3 regions of the Shimwellia blattae DSM 4481 genome follow, and region 2 is predicted to be linked to each of the others. Evidence: predicted binding sites of a transcription regulator. Region 2 holds the regulator's gene; each other region holds the start of a gene.
What was found. Region 2 encodes PhoB, which activates phosphate uptake and scavenging genes when phosphate is short. Its sites were predicted from a motif close to CTGTCATAAAACTGNCNNAT; they were not measured.
Positions count from the first base shown of each region.

Region 1 (7,615 bases), 1.4 Mb from region 2:
ATTTCCCGACAACGGAACTCTCACAAATTGGTGATGAAACCGCAGACGGCCTGTTCCACCCGACAGAAAGCTACCCGCTTTCCCACTTTGATGCCCGGCGGGTGGATTTCTCCCTCGCCCGCCTGAAACACTACAGCGGCACCCCGGCGGAGCATTTTCAGCCCTTTGTGCTGTTTACCAACTACACCCGCTACGTGGATGAGTTTGTCAGCTGGGGGTGCAGCCAGATCCTCGATCCCGACAGCCCGTATATTGCGCTGTCCTGCGCCGGTGGCCACTGGATCACCGCAGATACCGAAGCGCCGGAGCGCACCATTAACGATCTGGCCTGGAAGAAACACCAGATGCCCGCCTGGCACCTGATTACGGAAGATGGCCAGGGCATCACGCTGATTAATATTGGCGTGGGCCCGTCGAATGCGAAAACCATTTGTGACCATCTGGCGGTACTGCGCCCGGATGTCTGGCTGATGATAGGCCACTGCGGCGGGCTGCGTGAAAGCCAGGATATCGGCGACTATGTGCTGGCGCACGCCTATCTGCGCGATGATCACGTGCTGGATGCGGTGCTGCCGCCGGATATTCCGATCCCGAGCATTGCCGAAGTGCAGCGCGCGCTGTACGACGCCACAAAACTGGTCAGCGGTATGCCCGGGGAGGAGGTAAAACAGCGGCTGCGTACCGGCACTGTGGTCACCACCGATGACCGGAACTGGGAGCTGCGCTATTCGGCCTCTGCCCTGCGTTTTAACCTGAGCCGGGCAGTCGCGATTGATATGGAAAGCGCCACCATTGCCGCCCAGGGATATCGCTTCCGGGTGCCTTACGGCACGCTGCTGTGCGTCTCTGATAAGCCGCTGCACGGCGAAATAAAACTGCCCGGTCAGGCCAATCGTTTCTATGAAGGGGCGATTTCTGAGCATTTGCAGATAGGTATCCGGGCCATCGATCTGCTGCGCGCCGAAGGAGAGCGCCTGCACTCACGCAAACTACGCACCTTTAACGAGCCCCCCTTCCGCTGATTTTTTCAGCCCCCGGTAACAGTTCAGGCACCGTTCGGGGGCTGAAATCGCCACTTAATGGCTGTTTTTACAGCCAGATGAGGAATTTATCGTCAAACGCGCCGGAATTTGCAATCAGGCTTTGACAAGCCCGCACCCCGCCGCTAATATTCGCCCCGTTCACACGATTCCTCTGTAGTTCAGTCGGTAGAACGGCGGACTGTTAATCCGTATGTCACTGGTTCGAGTCCAGTCAGAGGAGCCAAATTAAGGGAAGCAGACGTTCACTGACGTCTGCTTTCTGCATTTTTATCAGTTGGTTATCCCCTTCTTTAAGTTCACCTCGTTCACTAAAAACCACTCGAAGCCGTACCCGTTTGCTGGTAAAAATGTTGGTAATCCGACAAAACCAACGCAGCGCCTGTCATAAGTAAGATTTTTTCATCTTCATATCCCATCAACGTTAACGAACTGGCTATTCGCCGCAGGATTGAAAGCAAAAGAGAACCCGAAAACCAGAGTACTGCATCATGCTGGTATTTGGCTTTTCAATTGATGATTTCAGAAATCTTGTTTTATGTTCAGAGCATTACCGCAGTGTACAGTTTCCTGAATCATTCACAATTAGTGATGATTTTGATCTTGTTTCGAATAAAGCAGTACTTAAATTTGATGCGACCCTTTTTGAGGGGATGAATGATTACTGATATGAGGAGTAAGTACTTATTCAATCGAAAAACAAAAGTGGATCGTGTCTTCGCTGGCTGTTGGTGGGGCTAAACCGGCAAATAAACTTCATTAAGGATCAGACATATGGCAACGGGTTATTTTCTTCGCATTGGCGACAAGACAACTTGCGGCGGCAGCATTCTTTCAGGGTCCCCACATCACAGTTTTGGAGGGATTGCAACGGCAAGAAATGGTGATTCTGTATCGTGTGGTAAAGACGGCAAAATTTATCATATTGCGGGTGGGATACCCAATTATATGATTCGTGGTGTAGCAGCCGCAGGTACTTTGAATAGCCGTAGTACATGTCCCTGCAACGCAAGATTTATTCCTTCACTCCCAAACGCCTCTTATTGGCTCGAAGATGCCAAACCAGTCAAAGCTGCTCCTGTTGCGGCTCCGTTGGTCGCTGCTGCCCCTTCTCCTGAACCTGCAAAAGCTGCAGAGCCTGAACAACATGCTCAGGCTGCTAAAAAGAAGGTAGAAGCAAAACGTGAACCTGTGGATGCCGGATTTTGCGTTCTTCCCTATGGGGCTGAAACGAGAGCCTATGAGCCGTGGTTGTTTGAAAGCGAGCCACCAGCAGGAACACGCGAACTTTATCGTGCTCTTAACGGTGCTGATAAGGAATACAAAGCTGGTTCTATTCTGCTGGTTGTTGATCCTGAAAAACAGGACAGCGATCAGATCGAGCATATGAAGGCTGCTAAACAACGTATTGATACAGCATTAGAACCGCTTACACATAAAGAAGCTAATTTTTTACACAATCACTATGCAACAATAGCCAACTTCAGCAATATCGCTGATAAAGGAATTGGTCTTGCTGCTGAACCTGTCGGAAAATATTTTGAGAATATAGAGAGGATCCTGAAAGAAATTCAGGAAACGTACAAAAATACTTACATGACAAGAGGAGCTTTGATTGGTGAGCAGTTCTATGTAAGACGTACTCAACTATTCAGGGAACTTGATCGTGTACTTAAAGTTGGCTTCCTTAATAAAGGCATGGCACTCGGTGAATATAACAGTCTAAAAAGTGCACTTGGTCTGTCAACTAAATCGATAACGCATAAATGGAATGAAACGGGCATTAGCGATATCGATGGTTATGCGACCCACTTAGAGCGGGCAGCTAAGTATATTAAGGCTATGCGATATGTTGGCTATGTAGGAATCGGTTTTAATGCATTGAATTCAATCAATGAAATAAACGAGGCTTGTTCTGTTGGTCGTGAAGGTGAATGCACCAAAAAGAAATATACCGAGGTTGGTAGTTTTTCTGGTAGCATCATTGGAAGCATCGGAGGTGGTGCGATAGGCACAGGTATATGCACTGTAGTATTAGGTGCTTTGACAATAGAAGCAGCAGGAGCAGGTGCACTAGCTTGTGGTGTAATTCTTGGTACTAGTGGAGGTTATTTAGGCGGTGAATTTCTGTCAGATCAAGGTGAAAGTCTCGGCGAACTCATTTATAAAACGGTAGGTGAATAGTGGGCATCCTGTCTGCGATCTTAACGTTATTGTGTATATTCTTCGGGTTTATCGCAATAGGATATTCTGTGCTAAAAAACAAACAACATCTTTTATTATGCGATGCTTTTAAAGAACAATTCGGTTATGTACCAGCAGAAATCATTCTTGCACAAGCCGGTGGGATATTCTTAACCTTTCAGAAGGATTTTTATTTCATCTTCCCATTCGTATTTAAAAAGGGGAGCTTTCCCGTCAGAAATATGGACTCTGAACATTATGATTTCATCAAAGAGTTACCCAACGAAATGGTATTATGGCTAAAAGTTAAGTTCACTTTGTTTTTAGTAATGATCGTTTTATTTTTCCTGACTATTATAACATCTGTCCTGCCCATTTAAACATAGTTTATAAAGTATATTAGTCGCGGCATGCTCTTCCCCATCTCTGCGGTGATCAGATAATTTCCTGCGTTATAAATCTGTAACAAATACTTCTTACACTGCTCTCCATTGCCACTCAACTCGATGGAAATAACAGGGAAAGACGATGAGCAGACCACATAAACCGGTGTTTAAAAAAGAGCACCGCGATGAGATAAGCAACCACAGCACCAACCCCGTGTTTTCTGACGTGGTAGATGCCGTTTTGTCCCGGCGCCACTTTTTACAAATGGGAATGATAGCGGGGGCTGGCGCAGCGTTTCCTTTTTTAATCCGGCCGGAAAATGCCCACGCAGCAGTGGCTAAGCCATCACCAGTGGCGCAAGCCGTGGCGCTGGGCTTCACCAGCATTCCCGTCTCTGCCGCAGACACCGTAACCGTGCCCCGGGGTTATATCGCCCGCCCCCTTTACCGCTGGGGCGATGCCGTGGGCATTCGCGATAATCTGCCTGAATTTAAATTCGACGCCAGCAACACGACCGACGAGCAGGCCGTACAGGCCGGTATGCATCATGACGGGATGGCCTGGTTTAGCCTGCCGCAAGGTGCTGATAACCCGACCCATGGCCTTCTGGCACTAAACCATGAGTACATTGATAACGGTATGCTGTTTAAAGACGGCACGGCCAGCTGGGATCTTGATAAAGCCCGTAAAGGGCAGAATGCGATGGGCGTCTCCGTTATTGAGGTGAAAAAAAGCACCGATGGCTGGCACGTGGTGCGCCCGTCCGCATTTGCCCGCCGTATTACCGCTAACACCCCAATGGAACTGAGTGGTCCGGCACGTCATCAGCCATTAATGAAAACCGCCGCCGATCCGCAAGGAGAAAGGGTGTCAGGCACCATGCAAAACTGTGCTAACGGCTATACCCCCTGGGGAACATACCTGACCTGTGAGGAAAACTGGTCCGATATTTTTGTTAAAAAAGCACCGCGCAATGCGCTGGAAAAGCGTTACGGCATCAGTGAGAGCGATAAATCTTACCGCTGGAGCGAGGTAGACCCGCGCTTTAACGTTGATAAAACCCCCAATGAACCGAACCGGTTCGGGTGGGTGGTGGAGATAGATCCGTACAATCCGACCTCCACACCGCGTAAACACACCGCATTAGGCCGCTTCAAACATGAAGGCGCCGCCGTGACACTGGCAGCGGATAATCGCGTGGTGGTCTATATGGGTGACGATCAGAAATTTGAATACATCTATAAATTCATTTCTGATAAAAAATATCTCCCCGACGATCGCCAGGCAAATATGCAGTTGCTGGAGTCAGGGACACTCTATGTGGCCAGGTTCAACGAAGACGGCTCCGGCGACTGGCTGCCGCTTATCTACGCCGAAAATGGCCTTGATGAAAGCAAAGGATTCGAAAGTCAGGGGGATTTACTGATTAAAACGCGCCTTGCCGCCGATGCAGCTGGCGCAACCAAAATGGATCGTCCTGAGTGGATAGCAGTAGATCCCCATAAGCCGGGCAGTATTTATTGCACCCTGACTAACAACACCGATCGCGGCAAAGAAGGCCGGGCCCCGGCAGACGCCGCCAACCCACGGGCCCACAACCAGTTCGGCCACATCATGCACTGGCGCGAAGCGCAGGCCGATCCCGCCGCAGAACACTTTACATGGGACATTCTGGTGCTGGCCGGGCGTACAGACAGTGACGATCCCGGCGTGAAAGGCTCCATGCAGGGGGCCGCATTCGGCAGCCCGGACGGGCTCTCTTTCGATAACCGGGGCGTACTGTGGATCCAGACCGACGTCTCCTCCAGCACCATAAACAAAAAAGCGTATGAAGGCATGGGAAACAACCAGATGCTCGCGACCATTCCCGGCAGCAATGAATATCGCCGTTTTCTGACCGGGCCCTGCGGCTGTGAAATTACCGGTATCGCCTTTACACCGGATAACCGCACCCTGTTTATCAATATCCAGCACCCGGGTGAAAGCGCCGACAGTATTACCGATCCGGATAATCCTCGTGCGGTCTCCAACTGGCCGGACGCCAGGCCAGATGGACGACCGCGCTCTTCAACGGTGGTTATCACCAAATCCGATGGCGGCATCATCGGTAGCTGATGCCCGGCCTCCTCTTCACCGGCCCGTTTACGGAAACCTGAGCGGGCCGGTGTAATATCCCGTCACTTACCCCCGCTATCGCTATATTTAAACAGGCGTCGCTCCTTGCCATAAATACGCACGCCGTTGAAAAACCAGTGACAGATAAGGATAAAAAACCACCCGGCAGCCCCGTTGACAAACAACCGTGTTAAGGATGGCCTTATGTTTTCCCGTTTTACCACCCTAAAACAGATACCAAAGGGTGTCTGGGTGCTTGGCGTCGTCAGCCTGATGATGGATATATCATCGGAAATGATCCACAGCCTGCTGCCTCTGTTTATGGCCACGACACTTGGCGCCAGCGTGCTGATTATTGGCCTGATTGAAGGCGTTGCGGAGGCCACCGCCCTGATCCTGAAAGTGTTTTCCGGTGTGATAAGCGACTATATCGGCAAGCGCAAAGGGCTGGCGCTGCTCGGCTACGGTCTTGGCGCCCTGAGTAAACCGCTGTTTGCCCTGGCCCCCTCTGCCACCATGATTTTTAGCGCCAGAATGATTGACCGGATAGGCAAGGGGATCCGCGGAGCCCCGCGGGATGCACTGGTTGCCGATGTCACCCCGGCAGAGATTCGCGGCGCGGCATACGGCCTGCGCCAGGCGCTGGATACCACCGGCGCGTTTCTCGGACCGCTGCTTGCCGTGGCGCTGATGCTTCTGTGGCACAACGATTTCCAGTCCATTTTCTGGGTGGCCGTGATCCCTGCGGTTATCGCCATCGCCCTGCTCGCATTTGGCCTGAAAGAGCCCGTATCGCCGGTCGTTCACAAACGCAGCAACCCGCTGCGCCGGGATAATCTGCGCCAGCTCTCCTCCCGCTACTGGTGGGTAGTGGCACTGGGCGCCATTTTTACCCTTGCCCGATTCAGTGAGGCATTCCTCGTGCTGCGCGCGCAGCAGATGCATATTCCGCTGTTTGCCATTCCGCTGGTAATGGTCGCCATGAATATCGTCTACGGGCTGAGTGCCTACCCGTTCGGGAAACTCTCCGACCGGGTCGACCACCGCAAGCTGTTGCAGTGGGGCCTTGTGGTGCTGATTGCCGCCGATCTGGTGCTGGCGCTCAGCGGCCACTGGCTTACCCTGCTGGCCGGGGTGGGTCTGTGGGGGATCCATATGGGAATGACCCAGGGGCTACTGGCCGCCATGGTGGCACACACGGCCCCGCCCGCCCTGCGCGGCACCGCCTTCGGGGTGTTTAACCTGGTAAGCGGTATCGCCCTGCTGTTTGCAAGCCTTGGTGCGGGCCTGCTGTGGGAGACATGGGGCGCCCCATCCACCTTCTATTCAGGTGCGGTTATTTGTCTTCTTTCCCTGCTGGTGATAAAGATCTCCCCGGTTCAACAACAAAAAGCGTCATCGCCCCCGGGCTCCCGGTAAAACATCACGCTAAACTCAGCACACAACAGGACAATTATGGACTCCAGCCTCGCCACCACCGACTCAGCCAACCCGTCACCGCCACATCACCGCGCCCGCCGGGCCGCCTGGGGCAGCTTCGCCGGTGCGGTTGTCGACTGGTATGACTTTCTGCTGTATGGCATTACCGCAGCACTGGTGTTTAACAGTGAATTCTTCCCCCGGGTCGATCCGGCCATGGGCACCCTGGCCGCGTTTGCCACCTTCGGGGTGGGCTTTTTGTTCCGCCCGCTCGGCGGCATTATTTTCGGCCACTTTGGGGATCGGCTGGGCCGTAAACGCATGCTGATGATGACCGTCTGGATCATGGGGCTTGCGACCGCCTGCATCGGCATTTTGCCCTCTTTTAGCACCATCGGCTGGTGGGCACCGGCATTACTGGTCACCCTGCGTGCCCTTCAGGGGTTTGCAGTGGGTGGTGAATGGGGCGG
Region 1 covers NC_017910.1:1,586,385-1,593,999, reverse strand. The annotation lists gene EBL_RS07335 (AMP nucleosidase) at 1-1,022, shown strand, start outside; tRNA gene EBL_RS07330 (tRNA-Asn) at 1,191-1,266, shown strand; gene EBL_RS07325 (PAAR domain-containing protein) at 1,815-3,224, shown strand; gene EBL_RS07320 (hypothetical protein) at 3,293-3,604, shown strand; gene EBL_RS07315 (PhoX family protein) at 3,753-5,726, shown strand; gene EBL_RS07310 (MFS transporter) at 5,931-7,145, shown strand; gene shiA (shikimate transporter) at 7,182-7,615, shown strand, end outside.
Region 1: the regulator PhoB is predicted to act here: its motif matches at 3,674-3,693, upstream of EBL_RS07315 (PhoX family protein).

Region 2 (7,615 bases):
AGCCAGATACAGCAGCGCCAGGCCCACACCGGCAATCAGGCCCGCCCAGATGGTGTAGCGGGTCAGCAGGCGAGCCTCGGTCACCCCACGGGAGCGCGCCGCATTAACAATCACAATCCCGAATACCAGAGCGCCCAGGGTGTCCATGGTCAGGTAACCATTAACAAAACCGTTAGAAAACGCCGCATTCTGGTAGGCTTCAGTCGCGCTGCTGATCCCGCCAGCAGGCCAGATGATCGCCGCCACCGACAGAATAATCAGCGCGATAATTTTGATCGGCGCCAGGAAATGGCCCACCGTATCCAGCAGTTTACCGGGATACAGCGACACCCCGATAACCAGCGCGAAGTAGATAAGGCTGTAGATAAACAGCGGCATCGCCCCGTCGCCGGTCAGCGGGGCAATCCCCACTTCAAAAGAGACGGTAGCAGTACGCGGGGCGGCAAACAGCGGCCCCACAGCCAGATAGCACACGGTAGCCAGCAAAAGGCCCGCCGTGCGGCCAATCGGGGAGCTCAGCAAATCCATGCCGCCGCCCACCCGTGCCAGAGAGACAACGGTAAGCACCGGCAAACCCACTGCCGTAACCAGGAAACCAATAGCTGCCCACCAGACATGTTCACCGGCCTGCAGGCCAACCATGGGGGGGAAGATGATATTACCTGCACCAACAAACAGCGCAAAGGTCATAAAGCCCAGAGCGATGATGTCGCGCGATCTTAAGTGACGGGTCATAAATAATTACAGCCTGTGGATGTGTGGTGTTGAAAAATGTTAAGCAATTGTTCACAGAACACGGTAATAACATGGCAATGACGGAAATAATCAGCGGAAAATGCTTACTTTTCGTGGTCAGTAAAGAATAGTTATTCGAAATAGCAAACGATTCTGGTTAGTCCGGCATCGACATGGGGCTCATTAAAACGCTTATATCGTTTGAAGGCAATAACCGATCCAAAAACCAGAGCTATCCACTGGTTATTCAAACCATACCAGTTTAATTATCCATTTATAAGCAAATGTCATGGCTCATAATGTGGTTAAAAAAGCAACAAAACAAAAATCACACCTCCTGAAGAAATGTGATCTTTAGCAACTATTACTTAAAAAGCGTTTCCGGAAAGTTAAGTTTCCGCCCGGGGCAGCAACTCCCCCGGGGGGCCTCAGGGGGCGATAAAACGCGCCGCCAGAACGAAAGAGAAACGGCTCCCTTTACCGGGGGTGCTGGTGATCGAAAGCTGCGAATCGTGGTGACCAAGGGCGTGCTTCACAATCGCCAGCCCCAGGCCACTGCCGCCACTGGTGCGCGAGCGGGCTTTATCTACCCGGTAGAAACGCTCGGTCAGCCGGGGAATATGCTCCGGCAATATTCCCGGGCCATCATCAGTAACGGCGAATTCAGCCCCCTCTCCCAGGCGGTGCCAGAGCACCTGAATATGGCTGCCCGGGGGGGTATGGTTCACCGCGTTGTACACCAGGTTCGACATAGCGCTATGCAGCTGCTCTTCACTGCCCAGCAGGCGCAGCGAAGGATCTACCTCAAAGTGAAGGGTGTGCCTGCCCTGGCTCAGGGTGCGGGCCTCCCGCTCCAGCAGAAGCAGCATACCGGGCACATCCACCGGCTCGCTGAGCGCCACCTGCGGTGCGGCCTCAATGCGCGAAAGTGTCAGCAGCTGTTTTACCAGCCCCTCCATCCGCCGGGCCTGCTCCCCCATGGTATGGAGCGCTTTTTCCCGCACCGCACCGGTCAGGGTCTGCTCTTCCATCATCTCCAGATACCCCTGGAGCACCGTAAGCGGGGTGCGCAGCTCGTGGCTGACATTGGCAAAAAAGTTGCGCCGCGCCCCTTCAAGCTGGTGCATCTGGGTCACGTCGCGGGCCACCATCAGCAACTGGTGAGCGCTGTAGGGCATCATGCGGATTTCAATATGCCGCCCGTTATTGAGCACCAGATTCAGCGGCCGGGAAAAATCCCGCTCACCGAGGTACTGGCTGAAGGCCGGGTTACGCACTAAGTTGAGGATATTCTGGCCGTTATCGTCCGGCCAGCGCAGGTTCAGCAGGCGCTGGGCCAGGCCATTGCACCAGAAAATCACCCCCTCTTCGGTGGTCATCACCACCGCGTCAGGCAGGGATTCCGCTCCGCTGCGAAAGCGCCGGATCAGGCTTCCCAGCTCTTTGCGGCGCTTTTTATTACGCACCTGCATCAGGTGCAGGCCGTATAGCAGCGGCTCCCAGCTGCCGCGCCCCGGAGGGGGCGTCATGCTGCGATCCACCCACAGCCACCAGGACAGGCGCAGCAGATTATGAAAGTGCCAGATAAGCAAACCGGTGACCGACGCCAGCAAAAACCACGGCAGGTAACCAAAAATCGCGCCCAGCACCAGTGCCGGCAGGCAGCACAACACCAGTTCCAGTACCAGTCTTTTCCATGACAACCGTTCCAGCACGGGTCACACTCCTGTCAGAATCGGGCAGAAAAACGGTAGCCGGTGCCCCGTACTGTCTGCACCATACGATCGTGCCCGCTGTGCTCCAGCACTTTACGTAACCGGCGAATATGCACATCCACGGTGCGATCTTCCACGTACACATTGGTTCCCCAGACGTGATTAAGCAGCTGTTCCCGGCTGTAAACCCGCTCCGGGTGGGTCATAAAAAAGTGCAGTAATTTGAATTCGGTCGGCCCCATATCCAGCGGGCGATCGTCGCTCATCACCCGGTGCGAGGTGGGATCCAGGCTCAGCCCCTGCATCTCTATCACTCCCTCTTCCGCCATGGGCGAAATACGGCGCAGCACGGCTTTGATGCGCGCGATAAGCTCCTTGGGTGAAAAAGGTTTGGTCATGTAGTCATCCGCACCGGTTTCCAGCCCGCGCACCCGATCTTCCTCTTCGCCGCGGGCGGTCAGCATCACGACCGGGATCTCCCGGGTGAGCGGGTCGCGCTTAAGATGCTTAATAAACTGAATACCGGATCCTCCCGGCAGCATCCAGTCCAGCAACACCAGATCCGGCCAGGGTTCGTTCAGCAGGGCCACGGCGAGATCGTAATCCGCCGCTTCTACCGGCTGAAAACCGTTCTGTTCAAGGACCAGGCAGACCATTTCACGGATATGAGCCTCATCTTCTACCACCAGTATGCGTTTCGCCATGATTAGCCTTATCTGTGTGAGTCTAAAGTGCAATGGGCGGCCATTATGCGTCAGATTTATGACAGATTTATTAAAAAATGGCGTAAATATGACCTGCCAACAGGCACCCGCCTTCCCGCCCGCCCGGGGGCGAATCCCCCACCAGAGGTGCAGATTGCCGTATGGCGGGTATAATCGGGGCCATATTTTTATCACCGGAAGCGGTTATGCGCCTGATACACACCTCTGACTGGCACCTCGGCCAGAACTTTTATACCAAAAGCCGTGCCGCCGAGCACCACGCCTTTCTGGACTGGCTGCTGGAGACCGTAAAGCAACAGCGTGCCGATGCCATTATTGTCGCCGGGGATATTTTTGACACCCAGTTTCCCCCCAGCTATGCCCGCGAATGCTATAACCGCTTTGTGGTGAATCTACAGGCCACCGGCTGCCCGCTCTATATTCTGGGCGGCAACCACGACGGGGTCGCCACCCTGAATGAGTCGCGCGGGCTACTGGCCTGCCTTAATACCCAGGTCACCGCCAGCATTCCCCCGGAGGATGTGCCGCCACCGGTTACCCTGATCCCGCAGCGGGACGGCACCCCGGGGGCCATTTTGTGCCCGGTGCCGTTTCTGCGCCCGCGGGATCTGCTGCACAGCCAGGCCGGGCAGTCCGCCAGCGACAAGCAGCAGAATCTGCTGGAGGCCATTGCCGCATACTACCAGCGTAGCTACCAGGCTGCCCTGGCGCTGCGCGGTGACCGGCCGCTCCCGATAATCATGACCGGCCACCTGACCACGGTGGGGGCAGCCACCAGCGATGCGGTGCGCGATATCTATATCGGCACTCTGGACGCATTCCCCGCCAGCCGTTTCCCGGCGGCGGATTATATTGCTCTGGGCCACATTCACCGGGCACAGGCGGTGGGCGGCAGCCAGCATATCTGGTACAGCGGCTCCCCGATTGCCCTGAGCTTTGATGAATCCGGCCCGGTCAAAAGTGTGAATCTGGTGACCTTCGCTGAAGGGAAACTCGCCCGGGTCACCCCGTTACCGGTGCCGGTAACCCAGCCGCTGGCCACCTTAAAAGGCAGCCTCGACAGCCTCACCCGCCAGCTGAATGACTGGCAGAGCGACCCGGCGAGCCCCCCCTGCTGGCTGGACATTGAAATCAACAGCGACGATCTGCTGCACGATGCCCGCCAGCAGATCCGCGACATTACCGCCCCGCTACCGGTGGAGGTCTTACTGGTGCGACGCAGCCGGGAACAGCGCCAGCAGGTGATTGCCCGCCAGCACAGCGAAACCCTGAGCGAGCTGAGCGTGCAGGATGTGTTTGAGCGGCGCCTGGATGCCGCCGGTGCCGGTGAGGAACAGCGCACCCGGTTACGCCCGCTGTTCGCCCGCACCCTGGAAACGCTGAATAACCCGGAGGAACAGGCATGAAAATTCTCAGCCTGCGGTTAAAAAACCTCAACTCCCTGAAAGGGGAATGGAAAATCGATTTTACCCGGGAGCCTTTCGCCAGCTGCGGGCTGTTTGCCATAACCGGGCCCACCGGGGCCGGGAAAACCACCCTGCTGGATGCCATCTGTCTGGCGCTGTACCACAAAACGCCGCGCCTGGACACCATCTCCCATACCCGCAACGACATTATGACCCGGGACACGGCCGAGTGCCTGGCCGAGGTGGAATTTGAGGTTCAGGGCTGTGCCTACCGGGCATTCTGGAGCCAGAGCCGGGCGCGCAACAACCCCGGGGGAAAGCTACAGCCCCCCCGGGTTGAGCTGGCCCGCTGCGCGGACGGTAAAATACTGGCGGATAAAATCAAAGACAAGCTGGAGGCTATCGCCCGGCTGACCGGGCTGGATTACGGCCACTTTACCCGCTCGATGATGCTCTCTCAGGGGCAGTTTGCCGCCTTCCTCAACGCGGATGCCAACGATCGCGCCGCCCTGCTGGAAGAGCTCACCGGCACCGAAATCTATGGCCGCCTGTCTGCCGCCGTCTTCGACCAGTATAAAGAGGTGAAAAACCAGCTGGCCCAGGCCGAAGCGACCGCCGCAGGCGTCCACCTGCTGGACGAGGCGCAAAAACAGGCCCTGGCACAACGTTTGCAAGCACTTACTGAGCAGGAGAAAAGCCTGCAGGCCAGGCTTCAGACCCTGCAACAGGCCGCCCAGTGGCTGGCCCGCGAGCAGCAGCTCAGCGCCGCGCGGGAAACGGCCCGCCAGCAACACCAGGCCGCACATCAGGCCCTGGAGGATGCGGCCCCCCGTCTGGCCCGGCTGACTGCCAGCCAGCCGGCAGAAAAACTCCGCCCCCTGTGGCGCCAGCGTGAAGAGCAGCAGCACTCCCTGCTCGCCAGCCAGCAGCAGCTGGAGCAAGTAAATACCCACTTACAGGAAGCCACCATCCGCCGCCAGCAGATCCGCAACCTGGCCGCAGAGCGGCAGCAGCACCTCAGCCATGAGATTCAGCAGCTGGAAACCTGGCTTAAAGCCCATGAGCGCTACCGCGACTGGCAGAACGAGCTGACCGGCTGGCGGGCCACCTTCCGCCAGCGCCAGGAGCTGATCCTCAGCCAGCAGGAGCAGGCCCGCGAGCAGCAACTGCGCCAGCAAAAACAGGCGGCGCTGCCGCCTTCCGGGCTTGAGATCAGCGATGAAGAGACCACCCGGACACTGCAACACCTGGAAAGTGAGCGCCCGCTTCGCCAGCAACTCAGCACCCTGCTGGCCGGGTTCACCCCCCTTAACCAGCGCCGGGAGGCCCTTGCCGGGCAGACCCGCCAGCAGCAGGCACAGCTGGAGATTCTGACCCGCCAGACCGAAGAGAAGCGCCAGCAGTGGAGCCAGAAAAAACGCGAGTGTGATGACGTCAGAAAGATCTGCGAACTGGAGGCCACCATCGCCAGCCTGGCAGAGCACCGGGCGCGACTACAGCCTGGCGCCCCCTGCCCCCTGTGCGGCTCAGAACAGCACCCGGCAGTGGTGCGCTACCAGGCGCTGGCCCCCGGCGAAAACCGCCAGCGCTTACTGGCGCTGGAACAGGCGCTACAGCAACTGGGTGAAGCCGGTGCCACCCTGAAAGGCAGCCTGAGCCAGCTCACCCGGCAGCATCAGCACGCCTGCCAGGAGCAACAGCAGCTGGAGGCACAGCACCAGCAGGCCCGGGGCCAGTGGCAGGCGTTGTGTGCCCGGCTGGGGCAGCACTTCCCGCCGGGAAACCAGGCCACTGCCTGGCTTGCAGACCAGGAGACCCGCGAACAGCAACTGCGCCTGCACCAGCAGCATCTGGCGTTTGAGCAACAACAGCGCGACGCACAGCAACGCCTGAGCACCCTTCAGGCTGCCCAGGCACGCCTGGAGGCAGAATTAACCAGCCAGCTCACCCCGATGGGGCTGACCCCGCCACCGCCCGAGGCCAGCGAGCCCTGGCTTGCTGAACGCGAGGCAGAAGCCCGCCACTGGCAGCAACAGCAAACCCTGCTGGGCACATTACAGAGCCAGCTGGCGAAGCTCTTCCCCCTGCTGGAAGGGCTGGCGGATAGCGGTATCAGGGTGCCGCCCCTGGATGCCGCCAGTGCAGAAAGCGCCCTGGCCCAGTGGCAGCACACGGATCACCTTGCCGCCACACTGCTGGGTGAGCAACAGAGCCTGACGCGCCAGCTGGCGCGGGATACGGAGCGCCTGGCACAGGGACAACAGGCCTTTGACGAGGCCCTGAACGCCAGCCCCTTCCCGGACAGCGCGGCCTTTCTTGCCGCCCTGCTGGACGACACATTGCGCACCGAACTGGAGGCCCTGCGCGACAGGCTGAACAAAACGCTGATTGAATGCCAGACCCTTGATACCCAGGCACAGCAGGCGCTGGAGGCGCACCGCGCGGCCCGGCCCGGGCAGCTGGAGGCGCAGGAAACCCCGCAATCCCTCGCCCTGGCGCAGGAAAGCGCCCATCAGGCGCTGCGCGACTGCACCACCCAACAGGGGGAAATTCAGCACCAGCTCCGGGCCGATGCAGACAACCAGCTGCGGCTGCGGGATCTGCTGGATAACATTGCCCGCCAGCGCCAGCAGGCGGAGGACTGGGGCTGCCTTAATGAGCTTATCGGCTCAAAAGAGGGGGATAAATTCCGCCGCTTCGCCCAGGGGCTGACCCTGGACAATCTGGTCTGGCTGGCAAACCAGCAGCTACTGCGGTTACACGGGCGCTATTTTCTGCAGCGTAAAGAGAGCGAAGCGCTGGAGCTGGAAGTGGTCGACACCTGGCAGGCAGATGCGGTGCGCGATACCCGCACCCTCTCCGGCGGGGAGAGCTTCCTGGTGAGCCTGGCCCTGGCGCTGGCGCTCTCTGATCTGGTCAGCCACAAAACGCGGATCGACTCGCTCTTTCTTGATGAAGGCTTCGGCACACTGGATGCCCAGACACTGGACACAGCCCTGGATGCCCTCGACACCCTGAACGCCAGCGGTAAACA
Region 2 covers NC_017910.1:3,012,493-3,020,107, forward strand. The annotation lists gene brnQ (branched-chain amino acid transporter carrier protein BrnQ) at 1-735, opposite strand, end outside; gene phoR (phosphate regulon sensor histidine kinase PhoR) at 1,164-2,450, opposite strand; gene phoB (phosphate response regulator transcription factor PhoB) at 2,465-3,154, opposite strand; gene sbcD (exonuclease subunit SbcD) at 3,361-4,581, shown strand; gene sbcC (exonuclease subunit SbcC) at 4,578-7,615, shown strand, end outside.

Region 3 (7,615 bases), 1.1 Mb from region 2:
AACCCAATCTCAAAAATTTATTGTATATTAATTGATCCCGAATTCAGGATATTTGCGTCAAGTGCCGTGATAATGGCAGTTTGTGACTTTTTGCTGTTTGAATAGCGGTGCCTTGAGGATATCCGAAGAAGAGAGTATTTTCTTAAAATATTTTAAGAAGTGAGTATTTTTATGCATTCTAAACTTCCACCGCTCATAGCAGTTATTGGCAGTGATGGCTCTGGAAAATCAACCGTCTGCGAACATCTTATTACCTGTGTAGAAAAGTACGGCCCGGCAGTTCAGGTTCACCTTGGCAAACAAGCCGGTAATGTTGGCCGTGCGGTGACCAAACTTCCGCTGATGGGCAAATCAGTAGGCAAGGTGATTGAGCACAACAAAGTGAAGACCGCTAAAGCCCTGCCAGGCCCGGGCCCGGCGCTGGTGATTATGCTCTTTGTCGTGCGTCGTTTACTGCGTTTTCGCCATATGCTCTCCTGCCGCCGCCGGGGGCTTATCATCCTGACGGACCGCTACCCGCAGGTGCAGATCCCCGGGGCCTATGACGGCACCGTGTTCCCGGCCAATATCCCCGGGAGCCCGTTTGTCTCCTGGCTTGCGGAGCAGGAGCGCCGGGCGTTTCGCTGGATGGCGAGCGTGAAGCCGGATCTGGTGATTAAACTGAACGTGGATCTTGATGTGGCTATTGCCCGTAAGCCGGACCACAAGCCCGAATCACTGGCGAGAAAAATCGCGATTACCCCGCAACTCACCTTTGGAGGGGCGAATATCGTTGATATTGATGCCAATAAACCGCTCAATGAAGTTCTGGCGGATGCGGAAAAAGCCGTTAACGAGTATATGCAGTCCCACGGCTACCATTATACTCAGGCGGCTAAATCAGCGACCAGCCATTAATTCTCTGGCTATCCCTGAAGAGCGTTACTGAATTGCCCTGAATTATTTCAGCGACATTCAGGGCGCTTTCCGGGGATATGGCGGATAATCATTGCGGGTATTTTTATTCATATTTACTTACATCTTCCGCCGGGTGGTTGATTATGCCCGCTGTGCTGTAATTTCCCGGCAGGGCAAATTACTTCAAAATAATATAGTTAAATTATTCAGTTAATATATTTAAAAACAGTGCTTGCTTCCGCCAGTTAAACGTGAGTAAATAGCGCCATCGGTTTGAAGTTCAGACCTTATGAAAGCAGTTTTAGTAAAGCAGTCCTCTGTTCAGGCGTTATCCTCAGATACCTCTTCTTCATGAGTCTCCTCCTAAGTGCCCATAAGTTTACTTCTGAAAAACAGACCATTTTCGCCCTGTGTGGCTCAAAAATTTAAGTAAGGTATTTGACATGTCTGACAAAATGACTGGTTTAGTAAAATGGTTCAACGCTGATAAAGGCTTTGGTTTTATCTCTCCGGCTGACGGCAGCAAAGATGTATTCGTACACTTCTCTGCTATCCAGAGCGATAACTTCCGTACCCTGGAAGAAGGCCAGAAAGTTGAATTCACCATTGAAAATGGTGCTAAAGGCCCGGCTGCAGCCAACGTTGTTGCGCTGTAATTACGCCTGAATTGATACTCCCGCTTACAGTAACGATGACGGTAAAAACCTGAGTGGTTAAGCCGGAGTAAAAAATAAAAACCCGCTATTAAAGCGGGTTTTTTTATTTCTGTAATCTGCCCCGGGGCAAATCAGAAATCGTATTGCAGCGTCAGGCGGTTTTGCCAGAAGCTGGAGTCATACAGCGGCGAGGTCTGTACCCCGGCAAAATCGCTGATGCTCAGCCCTTTCAGGGCACCGTCGAAGGCCCAGATGGCGTATACCAGATACTCAGACTGGTTGATGCTTGCAGAGGCAACAGACGGCTTGAGATCCATAAAGGAGTAGCGGGTCCCCACGGTCAGGTTCTGGGTGGCAACAAAGTTAAACTCGGTGGCCCAGGCATTACCGCTGCCCAGATCCTGCGTACTGGTGAAGTAAGGCTGTGCGAAGTACGGGCCGGACGAGCTGTTGTGGGCGTAAGGCACCACTAGCGCACCGTTGTTCCAGCTATTGGCGCTACCGGCAATATGGTTATAACCCAGCTTCCAGCCCAGGGACGGGGTCACGGCGAGGGCCAGCTGGGCACCGTAAGAGGTGCTGTTCACTTCCCCGGCCAGCGCTTTGCCATCGCTGGTGCCGCGAATAAACTGCACGGCGACATCCGGCTGCATCCAGGTCTGCTGCCAGTTCAGGTGGCTTTCGCCATACACCAGTTTTGAGTAATCGTCGTACTCTTCATACCAGATCTGGCCGGTGAGCTTTTTGTCGTCCAGCTGGACAGCCCGGCCCGCACCGGCGCCCCACATGCCGTTGATCGGGGTGTCGATATCCGTGTAGGCGGTGGTTTTCAGGAAGTTGTCATCACCCCAGGGCTTGTAGCGCCACACTTTGGTCGCGCGCAGGAAGTTGTCTTTGTCCCCGTAGTTCACATCTACCGCCCGGTAGAGGATCGGGGTAATACGCCAGTCGTAATCGCCCATAAATGGCAGATCCAGGCGCTGATCACCGGCGGTGATTTTCAGCGCGTCCCACTGCCAGCTCAGGTACGCTTCACCAATATTGTTCTGGTTCTGGCCGATATCGCTGATGGTGTGGCTGTTATCCCCGTGGTTGATCCCGCGCAGGAAAATCCCGCTCACCCCGAGGCGAAACCCCGCCAGCGGCGCGGTTTCATATTTCAGGCTGCCGCCGTAGCTGATGGTGTCCTGGTTAAACCCTTTAGCGAAGTACGCATTGTGGGTGGAGTAATAGAGTGACCGGATGCTGCCGCTGACGGTACCGCAGGTGAAGAAATCACCCAGGTTGTCTACTCCGTTGGCGCCATAGTGGCAGGATGCGTCGATATTACTCCGGGTATCAGCCTGTGCGGGGGAGATAAGGGGCAGCAGTAATGCGCTGGCCCATGCACAGCTGATTATCTTGTTTTTCATTGTGTTTGCCTTGCTGGATTGTCGTGCCACGTCGGTATTCGGTGCTTTTCTTTGCCACAGCGGCAGAGACGTAAACGTTTGCGTCCCTGCGCTAAAAAAAACCTCTTCCACATCATTGGTCTGTGTGGTCAGAGGCAACGGATAACGGCCTGAGGGATCTACGGTGGCATACACTGAAAATGTTACCCCGTTATTCAGGCGCGGCAACCATATAGTAATGTTCAGGAAAACGCCAGTCTGTCAGAGAAAATAGCCCGCTAATAATGTCTGATTGCTGATTCTTTAACCGGTGCCGCCTGAAAACGGACTGTCATAAAACTGTCATATTCCTTACATTTTACTGTCACCAAACTGTCCTATTTTGCTCACCATAGGTTAAACCGATAAATCACGAACACCGAGCAGGAGACATTATGAAAGTTATGCGTACCACAGTCGCAACTGTTGTCGCCGCAACCCTATCCCTGAGCGCATTTGCCGCCCAGGCTGCCGCCAGCCTGACGGGGGCGGGGGCAACCTTCCCGGCGCCGGTGTATGCCAAATGGGCGGACTCCTACAACAAAAGCACCGGTAATAAAGTGAATTACCAGGGGATCGGTTCGTCCGGCGGTGTAAAACAGATCACGGCGAATACCGTGGATTTCGGCGCTTCTGATGCCCCGTTAAGCGATGAAAAACTTCAGCAGGAAGGGCTGTTCCAGTTCCCGACCGTTATCGGCGGGGTGGTACTGGCGGTGAACCTGCCGGGCTTTACCTCCGGTGAGCTTGTGCTGGACGGTAAAACCCTGGGCGATATTTACCTCGGCAAGATCAAAAAGTGGAATGATGACGCCATTGCGAAGCTGAACCCGGGCAAAACATTACCGGCCCAGAATATCGCGGTGGTACGCCGGGCAGATGGCTCCGGCACCTCTTATGTCTTTACCAGCTATCTGGCAAAGGTGAATGACGCGTGGAAAGCCAGTGTTGGCGCGGGCTCTACGGTGAACTGGCCTACCGGCCTTGGCGGCAAAGGGAACGACGGGGTCGCCGCGTTTGTACAGCGCCTGCCGGGCGCTATCGGTTATGTGGAGTATGCCTACGCCAAACAGAACAATCTGGCCTATACCAAACTTATCTCTGCCGACGGTAACGCCGTAAGCCCCACGGAAGAGAGCTTCTCTAACGCCGCCAGAGGCGCAGACTGGAGCAAAACCTTCGCCCAGGATCTGACCAACCAGAAAGGGGAGAATGTGTGGCCTATCACCTCGACCACTTTTATTCTGGTCCACAAAGAGCAGAAAAAACCGGAGCAGGGCATTGAAGTGCTGAAATTCTTCGACTGGGCCTATAAAGAAGGCACCACAGAGGCCCACAATCTGGATTACGCCACGCTCCCCGGCGAGGTTGTTGAACAGGTCCGGGCGGCATGGAAAACCAGTATTAAGGACAGCAGCGGTAAAGCGCTGTATTAATCGCAGGATCTTCACCGCCGGGCGGGTCGCACCCGGTCCGGCGGGCTTAACTGAAAGAGTAAATTATGGCGGTAACCAGGCCGGTATTACATTCCCCGGGTAAAAAAGGCGATATTATTTTCAGCGCGCTGGTGAGGCTGGCGGCGCTGATTGTGCTGCTTCTGCTGGGGGGCATTATTGTCTCCCTGCTCTTTTCCTCCTGGCCGAGCATTGAGAAGTTTGGCTTTGCGTTCCTGTGGACCAGAGAGTGGGATGCCCCTAACGATATCTTTGGTGCGCTGGTGCCGATTTACGGCACCCTGGTCACCTCCTTCATTGCCCTGCTGATAGCGGTGCCGGTGAGCTTCGGTATCGCCCTGTTTCTGACTGAGCTGGCCCCGGGCTGGCTGCGCCGCCCCCTGGGCACGGCCATTGAGCTGCTGGCGGCGATCCCCAGTATTGTGTACGGCATGTGGGGGCTGTTTATCTTCGCCCCGCTGTTTGCCACCTGGTTCCAGGAGCCGGTCGGTAATGTGCTGTCGGCCATTCCGCTGGTGGGCACGCTCTTTTCCGGCCCGGCGTTTGGTATCGGTATTCTGGCTGCCGGGGTGATCCTCGCCATTATGATAATCCCGTATATCGCCTCTGTTATGCGCGACGTGTTCGAGCAAACCCCGGTCATGATGAAAGAGTCCGCCTACGGGATCGGCTGCACCACCTGGGAGGTTATCTGGCGGATTGTGCTGCCCTACACCAAAAACGGGGTCATCGGCGGGGTGATGCTCGGCCTGGGGCGCGCGCTGGGCGAGACCATGGCGGTGACTTTTATCATCGGCAATACCTACCAGCTGGACAGCTTCTCGCTGTATATGCCGGGCAACAGTATCACCTCAGCGCTGGCTAACGAATTTGCTGAGGCGGAGTCCGGGCTGCATGTGGCGGCGCTGATGGAGCTGGGGCTGATTCTGTTTGTTATTACCTTTATCGTGCTGGCTATCTCTAAACTGATGATCCTGCGCCTGGCAAAAAATGAAGGGGCACGCTGATGGCAACGCTGGAAGTTTCTCATAACGATGCGCTGGCGGCCTCGCGGCGTAAAATGCAGGCCCGCCGCCGCCTGAAGAACCGCATCGCCCTGACCCTCTCCATGGCGACTATGGCGTTCGGGCTGTTCTGGCTGGTGTGGATCCTGTTTTCTACGGTCACCCGCGGTATGGACGGCATGTCCTGGGCGCTGTTTAGCGAAATGACCCCGCCGCCGAACACGGCAGGCGGTGGCCTGGCAAACGCCCTGGCCGGTAGCGGGTTGCTGATCCTCTGGGCAACCGTGATTGGCACGCCGCTGGGGATTATGGCCGGGGTCTACCTGGCGGAATATGGCCGCAAATCCTGGCTGGCGGAGGTTATCCGCTTTATTAACGATATTCTGCTGTCGGCGCCGTCTATTGTGGTGGGGCTGTTCGTTTACACCATTGTGGTGGCACGGATGCAGCACTTTTCCGGCTGGGCCGGGGTGATTGCCCTGGCGCTTTTGCAGATCCCGATTGTTATCCGCACCACGGAAAATATGCTGAAACTGGTGCCGGACAGCCTGCGTGAAGCGGCCTACGCACTGGGGACGCCGAAGTGGAAAATGATCTCGGCCATTACGCTTAAGGCGTCGGTCTCCGGGATCATGACCGGTGTGCTGCTGGCGGTGGCGCGTATCGCCGGGGAGACGGCTCCGCTGCTGTTTACGTCGCTCTCTAACCAGTTCTGGAGCACCGACATGATGCAGCCGCTGGCGAACCTGCCGGTGACCATTTTTAAATTTGCCATGAGCCCGTTTGCCGACTGGCAGGCGCTGGCCTGGGCCGGGGTGCTGATTATTACCCTGTGTGTTCTGTTACTGAATATTCTGGCGCGCGTTGTCTTTGCGCCCGGTAAGCACTAATTGATGACAGCGCGGCAGGACGCGGCGCCGCATGAGGAAGAAAACAGATGAGTACGGTTACAACAGTCCCCGGTAAAATTCAGGTCCGCAATCTGAACTTCTACTACGGCAAGTTTCACGCCCTGAAGAACATCAACCTGGATATTGCTGAGAACGAAGTCACGGCGTTTATCGGCCCTTCCGGTTGCGGTAAGTCTACCTTGCTGCGCACGTTTAATAAGATGTTTGCGCTCTACCCGGAGCAGCGCGCCGAAGGGGAGATTTTGCTGGATGGCGAAAACATCCTCACCCACGCCCAGGATATTGCGCTGCTGCGCGCCAAAGTGGGCATGGTGTTCCAGAAACCGACCCCGTTCCCGATGTCTATCTATGACAATATCGCCTTCGGGGTGCGTCTGTTTGAAAAACTCTCCCGGACGGATATGGATGAACGGGTACAGTGGGCGCTGACCAAAGCCGCACTGTGGGGGGAAACCAAAGATAAACTGCACCAGAGCGGGTACTCCCTGTCTGGCGGCCAGCAGCAGCGTCTGTGTATCGCCCGCGGGATAGCCATCCGCCCGGAGGTGCTGCTGCTGGATGAGCCCTGCTCGGCGCTGGATCCTATCTCTACCGGGCGCATTGAGGAGCTGATCACCGAGCTGAAGCAGGACTATACGGTGGTTATCGTGACCCACAATATGCAGCAGGCGGCCCGCTGCTCTGATCACACCGCGTTTATGTACCTGGGCGAGCTGGTGGAATACAGCAGCACGGATGAGCTGTTCACCCGGCCGAAGATGAAACAGACCGAAGATTATATTACCGGCCGCTACGGCTGATGCGGCGGATATCAGGAGAGCACAATGGACAATCTGAACCTTAATAAACATATCTCCGGCCAGTTCAACGCCGAGCTGGAGTATATCCGCACCCAGGTGATGACCATGGGGGGGCTGGTAGAGCAGCAACTGTCTGACGCGATCACCGCGATGCACAACCAGGACCGCGAGCTGGCGCAGCGGGTGGTGGAGGGGGATCAGCGGGTGAATATGATGGAGGTGGCCATTGATGAAGCCTGCGTGCGTATCATTGCCAAACGCCAGCCCACCGCCAGCGATCTGCGCCTGGTGATGGCGATAATCAAAACCATTGCCGAGCTTGAGCGCATCGGCGATGTGGCGGATAAAATTTGCCGCACCGCGCTGGAGAAATTCTCCCGGCAGCACCAGCCGCTGCTGGTCAGCCTTGAATCCCTGGGGCGCCACACGGTACAGATGCTGCACGACGTGCTGGACGCCTTTG
Region 3 covers NC_017910.1:4,139,194-4,146,808, forward strand. The annotation lists gene EBL_RS19360 (dTMP kinase) at 172-897, shown strand; gene cspE (transcription antiterminator/RNA stability regulator CspE) at 1,341-1,553, shown strand; gene EBL_RS19370 (hypothetical protein) at 1,685-2,965, opposite strand; gene pstS (phosphate ABC transporter substrate-binding protein PstS) at 3,379-4,419, shown strand; gene pstC (phosphate ABC transporter permease PstC) at 4,485-5,444, shown strand; gene pstA (phosphate ABC transporter permease PstA) at 5,444-6,331, shown strand; gene pstB (phosphate ABC transporter ATP-binding protein PstB) at 6,379-7,152, shown strand; gene phoU (phosphate signaling complex protein PhoU) at 7,177-7,615, shown strand, end outside.
Region 3: the regulator PhoB is predicted to act here: its motif matches at 3,273-3,292, upstream of pstS (phosphate ABC transporter substrate-binding protein PstS).